2 regions of the Stenotrophomonas sp. C9D9 genome follow, and region 2 is predicted to be linked to the other one. Evidence: riboswitches for the same ligand, from Rfam matches in the RefSeq annotation. Region 2 holds a riboswitch; the other holds the start of a gene.
What was found. A riboswitch is a leader RNA that binds a small molecule or an ion and turns the genes downstream of it on or off. The one in region 2 is predicted to bind glycine.
Positions count from the first base shown of each region.

Region 1 (7,526 bases), on a different contig from region 2:
CTGCTGCTGGCGACATTGGTCAGCGTGGCCGTGGTTGGCTGGATGCCCCGGCCCGCGCCTCCGCCGATGCGGTTGGACCAGGCCGTGCAGGTGCTGCGCGGCGAACAGGCCGCAGCGCCATTGGGCCTGCATCTGGCGACACAGGACGCACCACCACAGGGCAGCGCCAGCGACTGGCTCACCCAGTTGGCGGCGCTGCAGATGGGTTTGCCGGCGAAGGAGGTACGCCTGGTCTGGAGTGGGCAGGGCAAGGCGCCGGACGTGCAGGTCATCGAGGGGGGTACCGTGCTCGATGCCACGGCGCGGGCCGGTGTACTGAAGGCGCAGGCGGCGGTACTGACCGCCATGCAATGGCCGCCGTTTGAACTGGGCGTACGCCAGGCCGATGGCCGTTGGCAGGTGGTCGGCAGCGATCACAGCGATCTGGCGGCCTGGCGCCGCCAGGTGGTGCTTGCGCTGCTGGGTGGTGCGGTCCTGCTGGCGCCGCTGGCGGCGTGGGCATCGATCCGGCTGGGACGCCCGCTGCACCGCCTGGCCGAAGCCAGCGCACGGGTGGACCTGCAGGCCGCAGCGCCCTTGCCGGATGACGGCCCACGCGAGGTACAGATGCTGGCCGCTGCGATCAGCACCGGTCGCGATCGCCTGCATGCGCAGGCACAGGACATGACCCACATGCTGGCCGCAGTGGCGCATGATCTGCGCACGCCGTTGACCGGCCTGCGCCTACGCGCCGAGTTTGCGCCTGCGCCACAGGCGGCACGGATGGTGGCGGACATCGAACGCATGGATACGATGATCGAGCAGGTGCTCGACTACGCACGTGGTGAACTGCAGCCGTTGCAGATGCACTCGCTGGATCTGGCTGCGCTGCTGGAGGAGTGCGTGCAGGCGGCGCTGCTGCGCGGAGCCGGCATCTCCATCCAGGGGCCGGACACGCTGCGCTGGAACGGCGATGCGCTGCTGATCCGGCGCGCGGTCGACAATCTCATCGACAACGCCGAGCGCTACGCCGGGGCCGTGGAGCTGCAGCTCGCCATGGCCGGCCACAGGGTGCAGCTGGATGTGATGGACCGCGGCCCGGGCATCGCCGAGGCCGACCGTGCACGCCTGCTGCAACCGTTCCAGCGCAGCGAGAGCTCGCGCAGCCGCGCCACCGGTGGCGCCGGGTTGGGGTTGGCTGTGGCCGCCAATGTGGCCAGGCGGCACGCAGGCGAACTGCAGCTGCTGCACCGTGAGGGCGGCGGGCTGATCGCACGCCTGTTGCTGGGGACGTTCTCCTGAAAATCGGTGTAGTTCATGGATGACTTATTTTTATAATATGATTAGGCGGCTAATCATATTGGAGGGGTGCCATGATCGAAGCCAAGCACCATGCCCTGATGGATGAGGCGCAGCGACGCGGCCACGCCAACGTCGCGCAGCTGCGCCTGTGTTTCCAGCTGCTCTCGCTGGCCTCGTCGATCGATCGCGACTGCGCTGCCCGGCTTGCACCGCACGGGCTCAGCGAGGGCCGCTTCATCGTGCTGTTCCTGCTACACGGGGCGGGCGGCACGCTGCCGCCCCATGAACTGGCAGAGCGTGCCGGCGTGACCCGTGCCACCATCAGCGGCCTGCTCGACGGCATGCAACGCGAAGGCCTGCTGCAGCGTCGCAGCGATGCCGAGGATGGCCGCCGCCTGCAGATCGTGTTGACCGCAAAGGGGGCGCGCCTGGCCGAAGCGCTGTTCGAGCAGCACACACAGTGGATCGGCGGCCTGTTCAACGGCCTGGATGCGGATGAACAGCAACAGCTGTCACGGCTGCTGCACAAGGTCTGGCAGCACACGGACGCCGGGCGGGAATCCGCAGCATGAGCACGCCCATTCCAGCGGAACGGCGGCGCGCACTCAACAGCGGCAACGCCGCCGCTACCCATCTGGCCGAATGCCTGGCAGTGGATTTCGCCGAGCTGTTGCAAGGGGTAGCGCCTGCGCTTGAACCCGAAGCGCTGCACCGCATGCACGAAGCCTCAGGCAAGGGCATCACCCAGCGCATGGCCTTGGCCGCGCAGTTGCTGCGCGGGGCGGGGCAGGGCGCGCCTGCACTCTGGCAGCATCACAGCTCCGATACCGTGCGCGGCTGGGCCTGTTATCTGATCGGCAGCGATGCTCGCGCAACGTTGGCAGAGAAGCTGCAGCAGATGCGCACGCTGGCCGACGACCCACACTTCGGAGTGCGCGAATGGGCGTGGCTGGCGCTACGCACGGACATTGTTTCCGCGCCGGTGCAGGCGCTCGGGTACCTGCAACCGTGGACACAGGAAACATCGCCGTACCTGCGCCGCTTCGCCTGCGAAGCACTGCGCCCGCGTGGTGTCTGGGCCACGCACATCGCCCTGTTCAAGCAACATCCGGAACATGCAGTGGCGCTGCTGGAAGCACTGGCCGATGACCCGGAACGCTATGTGCAGGATTCCGTCGGCAACTGGCTCAATGATGCCGGAAAGACAAAGCCGCAGTGGCTGCGCGAACTCTGCGCGCGCTGGCAGCGCGAGCACGACAGCACCGCCAACGCCTACATCCGCAAACGCGCGATGCGCTCGCTTCGGTAGTGCCGGCCGCTGGCCGGCAACCCCAGGCCATTCAAGCGAGCATGGCACATGCGCCTGTCACCCGGACGCGGTAAACAGTGCATTGCCCATGTCCATCCGCAGGGAAGTTGATCATGCAGAGCACGCTCCAGGTCACGCTGTTCGGCCCGCTTGGCGACAGCCCGGCATTGCAGTTGCCGGGGCTGGAAGGGCCGTCGGTCGCCATCCCGGAAGCGGCCCTGCGGCGGTTGGTCTCCGACCTCTACACCGCCCGTTCCCTGCTCAACCCCGAGCAGCTGGACGAGGCCAGGCAGGAGCTGGATCGCGTGCTGGAACGCTGGGCCGACATCCACGAAGGCCTGCTGCTGGACGTGGAAGTGCATGGCAAATGAGCGACTCTGCGTGGCTGCTGCCAGGTAGGCAGCGCTGGCGCGCACCTCGCTGAACCGGGTCCCCAGTTGCGGATGAAACATTTTGCACTGCGCAAAAGCTGTGCTATCAATACACCCCATGAACGCAGCCGCTACCCGCTTTTACTGGTATTACTTTCCGAAGCCACTGGCGGAGGAAGGACTGCGCTCACCCTGAAGAAAGCTTCAGACGCATTCCCGAAAGCCGCCAGCGAACCTGGCGGCTTTTTTCATGCCGCCACGCTGGGGACCCCCAACGTTCCGGAGATCTCCTGCAATGCCCCCGCACACCGACGACCTGCGTATCCGCACCATCGAACCGCTGACACCGCCCGCCCAGCTGCTGGCGATGCTGCCCTGTGACGATGAAGCCTCCGACACCGTCAGCGCCTCGCGCGCGGCCCTGCACCAGATCCTGCATGGCCGTGACGATCGCCTTGCGGTGGTGGTGGGCCCGTGCTCGATCCACGACCCGAAGGCCGCCATCGAATACGCCCAGCGCCTCAAGCCGCTGCGCGACGCGCTGGCCGGCGAACTGGAAATCGTCATGCGCGTGTACTTCGAGAAGCCGCGCACCACGGTGGGCTGGAAGGGCCTGATCAACGATCCGGACCTGGATGGCAGCTTCAGGATCGACAAGGGCCTGCGCATCGCCCGCGGCCTGCTGCGCGACATCAACAAGCTCGGCCTGCCAGCCGGTGTCGAGTTCCTTGACGTGATCTCGCCGCAGTACATCGCCGACCTGGTGGCGTGGGGCGCGATCGGTGCACGCACCACCGAAAGCCAGGTGCATCGCGAGCTGGCGTCGGGGCTGTCGTGCCCGGTCGGCTTCAAGAACGGCACCGATGGCAACGTGAAGATCGCCGCCGACGCGGTGGGTGCAGCGTCCAATCCGCACCACTTCCTGTCGGTCACCAAGCAGGGCGGTACCGCCATCGTATCGACCGCCGGCAATCCGGATTGCCATGTGATCCTGCGCGGCGGCAAGCAGCCGAACTACGACGCAGGCAGCGTCGCCGACGCCTGCCAGGTGCTGGCCAAGGCCAGGCTGCCGACGCGCCTGATGATCGACGCCAGCCATGCCAACAGCCTGAAGAATCCGGAAAACCAGCCGAAGGTGATCGAGGACATCGCCGTTCAGTTGGAAGACGGCGAACAGCGCATCGTTGGTGTGATGATCGAGAGCCATCTGGTTGGTGGCCGCCAGGAACTGGTGGAAGGCCAGCCGCTGGTCTACGGGCAGAGCATCACCGATGGCTGCATCGACTGGGACACCACCGTGACGGTGTTGCAGCGACTGGCTGCGGCCGTGCGCGCCCGTCGCGACGTGAAGGTGTCCGAAGCCGCTTGAGTGCGGCACGTGTGTGGATGGCGGCCAGCGCCTGCGGGGGTGCGGCCGCGATCAGGGCCGGCCGGAGTTGGAGACCGGCCCATCTGCACCGGCGATGCGCCTGGCGCTGCGCATGAGCGACAGCGCCAGGTACATCGCCGGGGTGGTGCAGTAGATCCGCGCCAAGCCTGGAACCCCATGCTCGGCGAACGCGAACCTCAATGCACTTCGTCGTGGTACACGAACTTCGGCATTTCCCAGCGGTAGTGGATCGCCAGCAGGCGCAGCGCGAAGCCGCCGCCCAGGCAGCACAGGATCGCAGTGGCATCGGCCACGCCCCAATGCAGCAGCAACAGATAGGCCGCGCCGGTCAGCAGCGCGATGATCGCGTACAGCTCCTTCTGGAAGATCAGCGGCACCTCGTTGCAGAGGATGTCGCGCAGCACGCCGCCGAACGCGCCGGTCAGCATGCCGGCGATCAGCACGATCGGCATCGCATGGCCGGCCTCGCGCGCGATCGAGCAGCCGATCAGGGTGAAGGCGATCAGGCCCAGGCCATCGAGCACCAGGAAGGTGCGGCGGAAGTGGTGCATCCAGCGTGCGACCCAGGTGGCGATCAGCGCCGCGCATACGGTGAAGCCCAGGTACTCGGGATGCTTCACCCAGCCCAGCGGGTAATGGCCGAGCAGGATGTCGCGCAGCGAGCCGCCGCCGAGGGCGGTGACGCAGGCGATCATGACCACGCCGAACAGGTCCATGCGGCGGCGGCCGGCGGACAGCGCGCCGGTCATGGCTTCGGCGGAAATGGCGATCAGGTAGATGATGGACAGCAGCATGGGGCAGGCTCCGGGCGCGGTAGGGCCGGCCATGCGCGTATACCGCCACTGCCTGCGCAATGACGGGATGACGATGACCGGTGCCGCTCCCGCTGTCCTTTTGCCTGAGAGTTCAGCGGCGTGGGCCGCGTGCCCCTTCGGCGGATCGTCCCGGGCGTGCCCGGTGACCTCTCTCCAGCTCGGCGAGTCGAATGCATGGTTGGTGGGATTCCAGCCCACCGGCCTGAGCGATCATGGGAGCCTGCGCCTTCGGCGGGCGCCAGCGCGGCGCCTCTCTCCTGCATTCGGGCGCCAGTATATCCGCTGCAGTGCAGCACGGCATAATCCGGGCATGGCCCCGTCCCTCCGCCCGTGGTTCCTGTACCTGCTCGAATGCCGCGATGGCAGCTATTACGCCGGCATCAGCACCGATGTGGAGGCGCGTTTCGCCGCCCACCAGGCCGGCAAGGGCGCGCGCTACACCCGGGCACGGCCACCGCTGCGCGTGCTGGCCGTGCGCGAGTACCCGGACCGGGCCGCCGCCTCACGCGCCGAGTGGCAACTCAAGCAGCAGCCGCGCGAACGCAAGCTGGCCTGGCTGCAGGCACCAGCCGAGACGCTTCTGTAGATCCACGCCCACGCTCGGCTCCGGCCTGCCGACATCGCCGGTCCCAGTAGAGCCACGCCATGCGTGGATGGGCTGCCCGGCCCATGCGATGATCGCCCCGCGCCCAGCCCTGGAGACCCGGATGTCCACGATCGCCCTGCTGTTCGCTCTCTCCGCATCAACAAGTCCCGCCGCAGACCCGGCCACCATCGCGGCCATCGAAGCTACCTGCCACGATTACGTCGACGGCCAGCTGGAGGCCGACCCGCAGCGCGTCGCCCGCTCCCTGCATCCGGATCTGGCCAAGCGCGCGGTCCTCGGCGATACACCCGATGAACGCCTGGGCCTGCGCCGGATGTCGAAGGAAGAGCTGGTCTCGCTGACGAAGCAGGGCGCGTTGAAGACGCCGAAGGATCAATGGGACCGCCGCTGCACGGTGCTGGACGTGACCGGCAACGCGGCCTCGGTGCGGCTGGAAACCCCGTGGTTCGTCGACTACTTCCACATGGGGCGCTTCGACCAGCGCTGGGTCATCGTCAACGCACTGTGGTATCCAAAACCAAAGGCGAAGTGAGCGCGATGCGCGCTGCTGGCAAGGCATTGATCTCCGTCGTCGTAGTGGTCGCCGGTATCGCGCTGCTGCCTGGCCTGCTGTACCTGCTCGGACTGGCGCTGGTGGAAGGCCGGCCGAAGCCGGCGGACCGCGCGCCCAGTGGTGTGGCTGCGTGCAGTAGTGAACCACGGGCGGGATACCAGCCGATGAACCCCTGGCGCTTCGCCGCGCAGTTCTTCGACAAGGACGTGATGCAGAAGAAGGTGCCGGAAGTGGAGCGGGAGGCCTTCTGGATTGCCCGACGCCATCTGTGGCGACAGCCTCGGCACGGCATGCTGCGCTGGCATCTGAGCAGCACCGCGTTGACGATCTGGATCACCCGGCATTGGAGTACCGCGCAGATTGCCGATACCGCAAGGAAGGAGGACTTCTGCCGCACCTGGTCGAAACGGCGGGTGCCAGGTGGCCCGATGAGGCAGTAGAGCCACGCCATGCGTGGCTGAGCTCGATGCGTCCTGCACAGACATTCATCCACGCATGGCGTGGATCTACTCCCAGGCAGAGAACCCGTGTCCGTCTTCGGCCCTAGCGCTTCGGCCGCCGGTCATCCTGGTCATCACCGAAGATGATGCGCGCGCTGCGCTGGTAACTCCAGTACGCGACCGCCCAGTTCAGCAGCACCACGATGCGGTTGCGGAAGCCGATCAGGAAGAACACGTGCGCGGCCAGCCAGAACCACCAGGCCAGGATGCCCGACAGCTGCAGCCGGCCCAGGTGCACGATCGCGGCCATGCGGCCGATGGTGGCCAGGTTGCCGTAGTCGGCGTACTTGAACGGCCCCGGTGCCGCCTTGGCATGCAGCCGCGCGCGGATCACCTCGGCCACGTACTTGCCCATCTGCTTGGCGGCAGGCGCCACGCCGGGCACCGGCTTGCCGTTGGCCTGGTTCAGTGCGGCCAGATCGCCGGCCACGAACAGCTCCGGGTGGTCGGGCAGGGTCAGGTCCGGTTGCACCTGCACGCGGCCGGCGCGGTCCAGCGGCACGTCCAGCGTGCGCGCCAGCGGCGAAGCAGCCACGCCGGCGGCCCACACCACGGTGCGTGCCGGCACGAACTGGTCACCGAGCTTGAAGCCCTGGCTGTCGATGTCGCTCACCGGGGTACCGGTCAGCACTTCCACGCCCAGCTTTTCAAGCTGCCGGCGCGCCTTCAGCGAAAGCACTTCCGGGAACGAGGACAGCAC
Region 1 covers NZ_JBSZIF010000004.1:1,918,213-1,925,738, forward strand. The annotation lists gene ACXI0D_RS14195 (sensor histidine kinase) at 1-1,281, shown strand, start outside; gene ACXI0D_RS14200 (MarR family winged helix-turn-helix transcriptional regulator) at 1,353-1,853, shown strand; gene ACXI0D_RS14205 (DNA alkylation repair protein) at 1,850-2,590, shown strand; gene ACXI0D_RS14210 (hypothetical protein) at 2,704-2,961, shown strand; gene ACXI0D_RS14215 (3-deoxy-7-phosphoheptulonate synthase) at 3,257-4,330, shown strand; gene ACXI0D_RS14220 (trimeric intracellular cation channel family protein) at 4,528-5,145, opposite strand; glycine riboswitch at 5,230-5,333, opposite strand; glycine riboswitch at 5,347-5,436, opposite strand; gene ACXI0D_RS14225 (GIY-YIG nuclease family protein) at 5,477-5,752, shown strand; gene ACXI0D_RS14230 (nuclear transport factor 2 family protein) at 5,874-6,305, shown strand; gene ACXI0D_RS14235 (hypothetical protein) at 6,311-6,766, shown strand; gene ACXI0D_RS14240 (NAD(P)/FAD-dependent oxidoreductase) at 6,870-7,526, opposite strand, start outside.
Region 1: linked by a shared signal. The riboswitch ahead of ACXI0D_RS14220 (trimeric intracellular cation channel family protein) and the one ahead of gcvP (aminomethyl-transferring glycine dehydrogenase) in region 2 are both predicted to bind glycine.

Region 2 (7,526 bases):
CCTCGCCGGGCCTGAGCAACTTCACCGAACACGGTGGCTTCGCACCGAAGGGCCTGGCCGGGATCGGTGCAGCGCTGCTGGTTGTCGTTTTTGCCTTCGGTGGCACCGAGATCGTGGCCGTGGCGGCGGCCGAAACCGAAGATCCCGAGCGCAGCATTGCCCGTGCCATCCGCACCGTGGCCTGGCGCATCCTGGTGTTCTACATCGGCTCGCTGAGCGTGATCATCGCCGTGGTGCCGTGGACCAGCGAGGCGCTGAAGTCGCCGTTCGCCGCGGTGCTGGACATCGCCCGCATCCCGGGCGCCGGTACCGCCATCACCCTGATCGCCGTGATCGCGCTGCTGTCGGCACTCAATGCCAACCTCTACGGCGCCTCGCGCATGATGTATTCGCTGGCGCAGCGCCGCGAAGCGCCGGCCGTGCTCGGCTGGACCGACCCGCGCCAGGTGCCGGTGATCGCCGTGCTGGCCAGCGTGCTGTTCGGCTTTGCCGCCACGGTGATGGAACTGCTGTTCCCGGACCGTGTGCTGCCGGTGCTGCTGAACATCGTCGGTTCCACCTGCCTGCTGGTGTGGACGCTGTCGCTGGTCTCGCAGCTGGTGCTGCGCCGTCGCGCGGATCGCCTGGGTACCCGACTGCCGTTCCGCATGGCCGGCTTCCCGTGGCTGACCTGCTGTGCACTGGCGATCCTGGCGCTGATCTTCGGCCTGCTGCTGAGTGAGTCGCACACCCGCCTGCAGTTCCTGTCGATGGTGGCGTTGACCGCCACGATCGCCGCCAGCAGCGCCATCGCACGGCGCATGCGCGAGGCCTGATTGAAGCTGCCGGCCAGCGGCCGGCACTACCACGGGGGCTGCACATCCGCCGTGCCATCCTGATCGCGTGGGCTGTCATCGGCCCGTCGACCAGGAGCACCGCATGCTGCGCAGCCGTCCTTTCCTGATGTTCACCGGCCAGGCCGAGGGCGCGCTGGCCCTGTACGCCGAAGCCTTTGCCGATTTCCGCCTGCTGGCCCTGCAACGCCACCCCGAGGGCGCCGGCGCCGGCGTGCCCGGGCAGGTCCGCCAGGCCATCTTCCTGCTCGGTGGCACCCACTACCTGTGCTTCGACAGCCTGGACGTGCACGATTTCACCTTCTCACCGTCGATTTCGCTGTTCGTCGAGTGTTCCGGTGCCGAGCAGTTCGAACGTGCCGCACGCGTACTGGGCGAGGGCGGCCATTGGTTGATGCCGGTGGGCGACTATGACTTCAGCAACCGCTACGGCTGGGTGCAGGACCGCTTCGGCGTGTCGTGGCAGTTGAGCCTGGGGCAGATGCCGGACCCGTGACCGGATGTGTGTGGGTGTGGACCTTGGTCCACACGCCCTCATGAGAACGGCCCGCTTGCGCGGGCCGTTTTCTTTACCGATGCAGTGAGGAATCAAGCCTCGACTTCATCATCCTTGTAGGCATCGACCGGGATGCAGGCGCACATCACGTTCTTGTCGCCGTACACGTTGTCCACACGCGCCACCGGCGGCCAGTACTTGCTCTGCTTCAGGCTGGCCAGCGGGAAGGCGGCCAGTTCGCGCGGGTAGGCGTGGGTCCACTCGCTGGCGGTCACTGCGGTGGCAGTGTGCGGCGCGTTCTTCAGCGGGTTGTCCTCGCGGTCCAGGCGGCCGTCTTCGATCGCGGTGATCTCTTCGCGGATCTGGATCATCGCGTTGATGAAGCGATCCAGTTCGTGCAGCGATTCGCTCTCGGTCGGCTCCACCATCAGCGTGCCGGCCACCGGGAAGCTCAGCGTCGGGGCATGGAAGCCGAAGTCGATCAGGCGCTTGGCCACGTCCTCGGCACCGATGCCGCTGGTCTTCTCCAGCGGGCGCACGTCCAGGATGCACTCGTGTGCCACCAGACCGTTGCGGCCCGTGTACAGGGTCTTGAAGTGCGGGGCCAGGCGCTTGGCGATGTAGTTGGCGTTGAGCTGCGCGACCTGGGTGGCCTTGCGCAGACCGTCGCGGCCCATCATCGCGATGTACATCCAGCTGATCGGCAGGATCGAAGCGCTGCCGAAGCTGGCCGCGCTGACCATGCCGACCGGGCCGTTGTCACCCAGCTTGCCCGGCAGGAACGGGGCCAGGTGCTCCTTGACCGCGCACGGGCCGACGCCCGGCCGCCACCGCCGTGCGGGATGCAGAAGGTCTTGTGCAGGTTCAGGTGCGAAACATCCGAACCCCACTTGCCCAGGCTTGGCCACGCCGACCAGGGCGTTCATGTTGGCACCGTCGGTGTACACCTGGCCGCCGTGCTTGTGGATGATCTCGCAGATCTCCACCACCTCTTCCTCGAACACGCCGTGCGTGGACGGGTAGGTCATCATGATCGCGGCCAGGCGGTCGCTGTACTTCTCGGCGTTGAGGCGGATGTCCTCGACATCGACGTTGCCGTTGGCATCGGTCTTGGTCACCACCACCTTCATGCCGCACATCTGTGCCGAGGCCGGGTTGGTGCCGTGCGCCGAGTCCGGGATCAGGCAGATGTCGCGGTGGTCTTCGCCGCGCGAGCGGTGGTAGGCGCGGATCGCCAGCAGGCCGGCGTACTCGCCCTGTGCGCCGGAGTTCGGCTGCAGGCTGACCGCGTCGTAGCCGGTGCATTCCACCAGCATCGCTTCCAGCGTGTCGATCAGTTCCTTGTAGCCCAGCGCCTGGTCGGCCGGCACCAGCGGGTTGATGCGAGAACTCCGGCCAGGTCACCGGGATCATCTCGGCGGTGGCGTTGAGCTTCATGGTGCACGAGCCCAGCGGGATCATCGTGCGGTCCATCGCCAGGTCCTTGTCGGCCAGCGAGCGCAGGTAGCGCAGCAGTTCGTGCTCGCTGTGGTGGGTGTTGAACACCGGGTGGGTCAGGAACGCGGACTGGCGCAGCAGGCCGGCCGGCAGCGCATCGGCGGTGCTGGCATCCAGCGCGTCGACGTCGGCCTGCGCACCGAACACGGCGGCCAGCGCGACCACGTCGGCGCGGGTAGCGGTCTCGTCCAGGCTGATGCCGACCGAGTCGCTGTCGATCGCGCGCAGGTTGTAACCGGCGGCGCGGGCCTTGGCGTGGATCTCATCGGCGTGCACGCCGGTGACATGCAGGGTGTCGAAGAAGTCGCCACCGACCTGCACGCCGGCCGTGCGCAGTGCCGCGGCCAGGATCGAGGCCAGGCGGTGGGTGCGACGGGCGATGCGGGTCAGGCCTTCCGGGCCGTGGTAGACGGCATACATCGAGGCCATCACCGCCAGCAGCACCTGTGCGGTACAGATGTTGGAGGTGGCCTTCTCGCGGCGGATGTGCTGCTCGCGGGTCTGCAGGGTCAGGCGGTAGGCCGGGTTGCCCTGCGCATCGACCGAGACGCCGATCAGGCGGCCTGGCATCGAGCGCTTGTAGGCGTCACGGCAGGCCATGAACGCGGCGTGCGGGCCGCCGAAGCCGAATGGCACGCCGAAACGCTGGCTGTTGCCGACCACGATGTCCGCGCCCCATTCGCCCGGGGCGGCCAGCAGGGTCAGCGCCAGCAGGTCGCTGGCCACGGCCACCAGGCCGCCGCGTGCGTGCACGGCATCGACCAGCGCCTTGTAGTCGCCGACCTGGCCGAAGGTGTCCGGGTACTGCAGCAGCAGGCCGAAGGCTTCCGCTTCCAGTGCCTCGGCCGGGGTGCCGACGCGCAGCACGATGCCCATGGGCTCGGCGCGGGTGCGCAGCAGCTCCAGGGTCTGCGGGTGCACGGCGTCGTGCACGAAGAAGGTGTCCGACTTCGACTTGGCCGAACGCTTGGCCAGGGTCATCGCTTCAGCGGCGGCGGTGGCTTCGTCCAGCAGCGAGGCGTTGGCGATTTCCATGCCGGTGAGGTCGGCGCACAGGGTCTGGAAGTTGATCAGCGCTTCCATGCGGCCCTGCGAGAATTTCCGCCTGGTACGGGGTGTAGGCGGTGTACCAGGCCGGGTTTTCCAGGATGTTGCGCAGGATCACGTTCGGCGTGTGGGTACCGTAGTAGCCCTGGCCGATGAAGCTGCGCAGCACGGTGTTCTTGTCGGCGATCGCACGGATCTTCGCCAGTGCCTGCACTTCGGTCATCGATTCCGGCAGTGCCAGCGGCGCCGGCGACTTGATCTTGGCCGGTACGATGGCATCGGTCATCGCATCCAGCGATGCGTGGCCGACGACGTCGAGCATCTGCGCGATCTCGGCATCGTTGGGGCCGATGTGGCGCTCGACGAACGCATTGTGGTGCTCGAGCTCACGCAGGGAAGGGGTGTTCTGGGACATGGCGAAGGATCCGTCAGGAAAGGGCACACGCACGGGCACAAGCCGCCGGTCGGCGGTCTGCGGGGCGCCCCTCTGTCCTTTTGCCTGAGAGTTTGGAAGCGCGGAAAACCGCGGCTTCGTGCCCCTTCGGCGCCGGATCGAACCGGTCTCTCCAGAGTTGTGTTACGGGTGGTATCGGGCCTGAGCGATTACGGGCGTTGCGCCTTCGGCAGCGGTGTTCCGCTTCTCCCACCGTGTTGCCCGCCGATTATAGCCCGTTGCGGGCGCGCCAGCCGCCTCCGGGCCCGGCCGCGGCGCCTGAATGGCCGATGGCCCGTCCGTGCGTTTTGTGCACTGCTGCATGGCGTCAGGCGCAATCCCCACCTATGATGGGCGAATACCCGAATTCATCTGGCGCCGTCCCTGCTGCAGGGGACCGGCGCCCGCCGTGCGTGCCGCGCATGGCCCTGCCGGACGCCTTCTCCATGACCGCCGCTGTTGCTCCTTCCACCCGCCGCATGGCACTGCTGCTCGCCGGCCTGGCCATGTTCGGTCCGTTCTCGATCGACACCATCTTCCCGGCGTTCCCGCAGCTGGCCCAGCGCCTGGCGGTGGACGAGGTGGCGGTGCAGCAGACCATCAGCGTGTACCTGCTGTTCTACGGCCTGATGAGCCTGGCACACGGCCCGCTGTCCGATGCCTGGGGCCGCAAGCGGGTGATCCTCGGCGGCCTGGTGGTGTTCGTCGGCGCCTCGGTCGGCTGTGCGCTTTCCACCGACCTGACCACGCTGCTGGCGTTCCGCGCGCTGCAGGGCCTGTCCGCGGGCGTCGGCATGATCGTCGGCCGCGCGGTGATCCGCGACCTGTACCACGGCCACGACGCGCAGCGGCTGATGAGCCAGGTGTCGATGCTGTTCGGCATCGCCCCGGCCATTGCACCGATCATCGGTGGCTGGATCCTGCTCAGTGGCGCGGGCTGGCCGCTGATCTTCTGGTTCCTGGTGGTGTTCGCACTGGTCCTGCTGGCAGCGACCGCGCGCTACCTGCCGGAAACCCATCCGGTCGAGGCACGGGTGCCGCTGTCGCCGCGCGTGCTGATGCGTGACTACGTGCGCATCGGTTTCGATCCGCGTTTCCTTCGCCTGGCGCTGGCCGGCAGCATCGGTTTCGGCGGCATCTTCCTGTACATCTCCTCGGCGCCGGTGTTCGTGATGCAGCACCTGCACCTGGGCGAGGGCGGCTTCGCCTGGCTGTTCATCCCCACCATCGGCGGCATGACCACCGGCTCGTTCCTGTCCGGGCGCATGGCCGGGCACACCACGCCCACCCGCCAGGTCGCCATCGGTTTCGGCCTGTGCGCGCTGTCGGTGCTGCTGAACGTTGGCTACGTGGCGCTGGCGCCGCAGTTCGTGCTGCCGTGGGCGGTGCTGCCGATCTTCCTGGGCGGCATGGGCATGGCATTGATCTTCCCGATCCTGGCGCTCGCGGTGCTGGACATGTACCCGCACCAGCGTGGCCTGGCCTCGTCGCTGCAGGCGTTCGTGCAGCTGATGATCAGCACCGTGGTGGCCGGCGTGGTGTCGCCGCTGCTCAGCGCCAGCCCGTTGCACCTGGCGCTGGGCCAGGCCGCGTTCTTCGGCGCCGGCTTCGTGTTCTGGTACTGGGAACACCAGCGTGAACGCACGGCGCAGGCGGCCTGCACGGGTCACTGAGCAGCGTGCAGGGGTAGGGCAGGCCGCGACGCCCGCAGCGCTTGCGACGGGAAACCACCGGACTAGGCTGGGCACTCCAGCCAGCCGGTGCACAGGTGCACGACAGCCAGCCGATCCAATGTCGTTGCATGAGGTTCCCCCATGGCTGCGCAGCAGACCTACCGCCTGTTCGAGGTGGCGCTGAAGGAGCGCCGCGTTCTTTCCCCTTCCCTGGACCGCATGGTGTTCACCGGTGCCGACGTGGCGCGGATGAAGACCGAAGGGCCGGACCAGCGCATCAAGGTGTTCTTCCCCTTGCCCGGCCAGGAGGTGCCGCAGGTCCCCAGGGGCGACGACTGGTATCCACGCTACCGGGCCCTGCCGGACGATCAGCGCCCGCCGATGCGCACCTACACCATCCGCCAGCTGCGTGCGGAGCAGGGCGAGGTCGATGTCGATTTCGTCATCCACGGCGTGACCGGTCCCGCCTCGCGCTGGGCCATGCATGCCCGGCCGGGCGACCGCGTGGTGCTGCTGGCCCGGATGCCGACTGCGCCGACAGCAGCGAGGGCTGGGAATGGAAGCCGCCGACGGGCGTTGGCCAGGTGCTGCTGGTGGCTGACGAGACCGCGTTGCCGGCAGTGGCCGGGATTCTCGAGGAACTGGCGGCCATGGTGGATCCGCCGCGCACGCTGGCCCTGCTGGAAGTGGCGCAGGCCGGTGATGCGGTTCCCCTGAAGGCGCCGGCCACGGCCGAGCTGGTCTGGTTGCCGCGCGGGCAGGCGGCGTACGGGCAGCCCCTGCTGCAGGCAGTCCAGGCAAGGTTGGCTGCGGCCTCGGGCGTGGCTGCCGGCGATGCGTTGGAGGAGATCGACGTCGATACGCAGATCCTCTGGGAGCAGGCCGATAGCCGCGTGGCGGGGCCGCTGTACGCCTGGGTCGCAGGTGAGCTGGGGCCGTGATGGCGATCCGTCGCCATCTGGTCCGTGACTGCGGGCTGGACCGCCGCGCGATCACCTTCATGGGGTACTGGCGCCACGGCAAAGTGCTGGACTGAGGCGACGTGAAGCAGCGCTGCGGGCGGGGTGCGCTATCCTTGCGCCCCCCTCGCAGCGGTACCGCACCATGTCCACCAGCTCCAAGACCCGCCGCGACCAGCGCCGTCGCCAGGAAAAGCAGGCCGCCAACAAGGCCGCTGCCCAGGCCTCGCCGGTGGAGCCGCATGCCGAACTGCGCGACGCGCAGCGCACCCTGCTGGCCGGTGTCGTGCGCCGTGATGGCGAATGGGTGCTGGGCATGGATGGCCGCATCGCGGGCCACAGCGAGAGCGCTGCGCAGGTGCTGGCGCTGATCATGCAGGCCGGTGAGCTGCACGAGCGCAACGGCACGCCGGTGCGCCCTGATGTACTCCGACGCGCTGCGTGATGCGGCGCAGGCCGAAGCGAAGGAGAAGGGCCAGACCTTCGAGGAATTCAAGGCCGAGCTGGCTGCAGCGATGGCGGCGAAGAAGAACAGCTGACAGGCACTTCGGTAGAGCCGGCCGCTGGCCGGCTGCCGTTCTGCGGTCT
Region 2 covers NZ_JBSZIF010000003.1:201,272-208,797, reverse strand. The annotation lists gene ACXI0D_RS02930 (amino acid permease) at 1-815, shown strand, start outside; gene ACXI0D_RS02925 (VOC family protein) at 919-1,329, shown strand; partial or broken gene gcvP (aminomethyl-transferring glycine dehydrogenase) at 1,422-4,288, opposite strand; glycine riboswitch at 4,351-4,453, opposite strand; gene ACXI0D_RS02915 (multidrug effflux MFS transporter) at 4,753-5,979, shown strand; partial or broken gene ACXI0D_RS02910 (siderophore-interacting protein) at 6,121-7,015, shown strand; partial or broken gene ACXI0D_RS02905 (hypothetical protein) at 7,084-7,477, shown strand.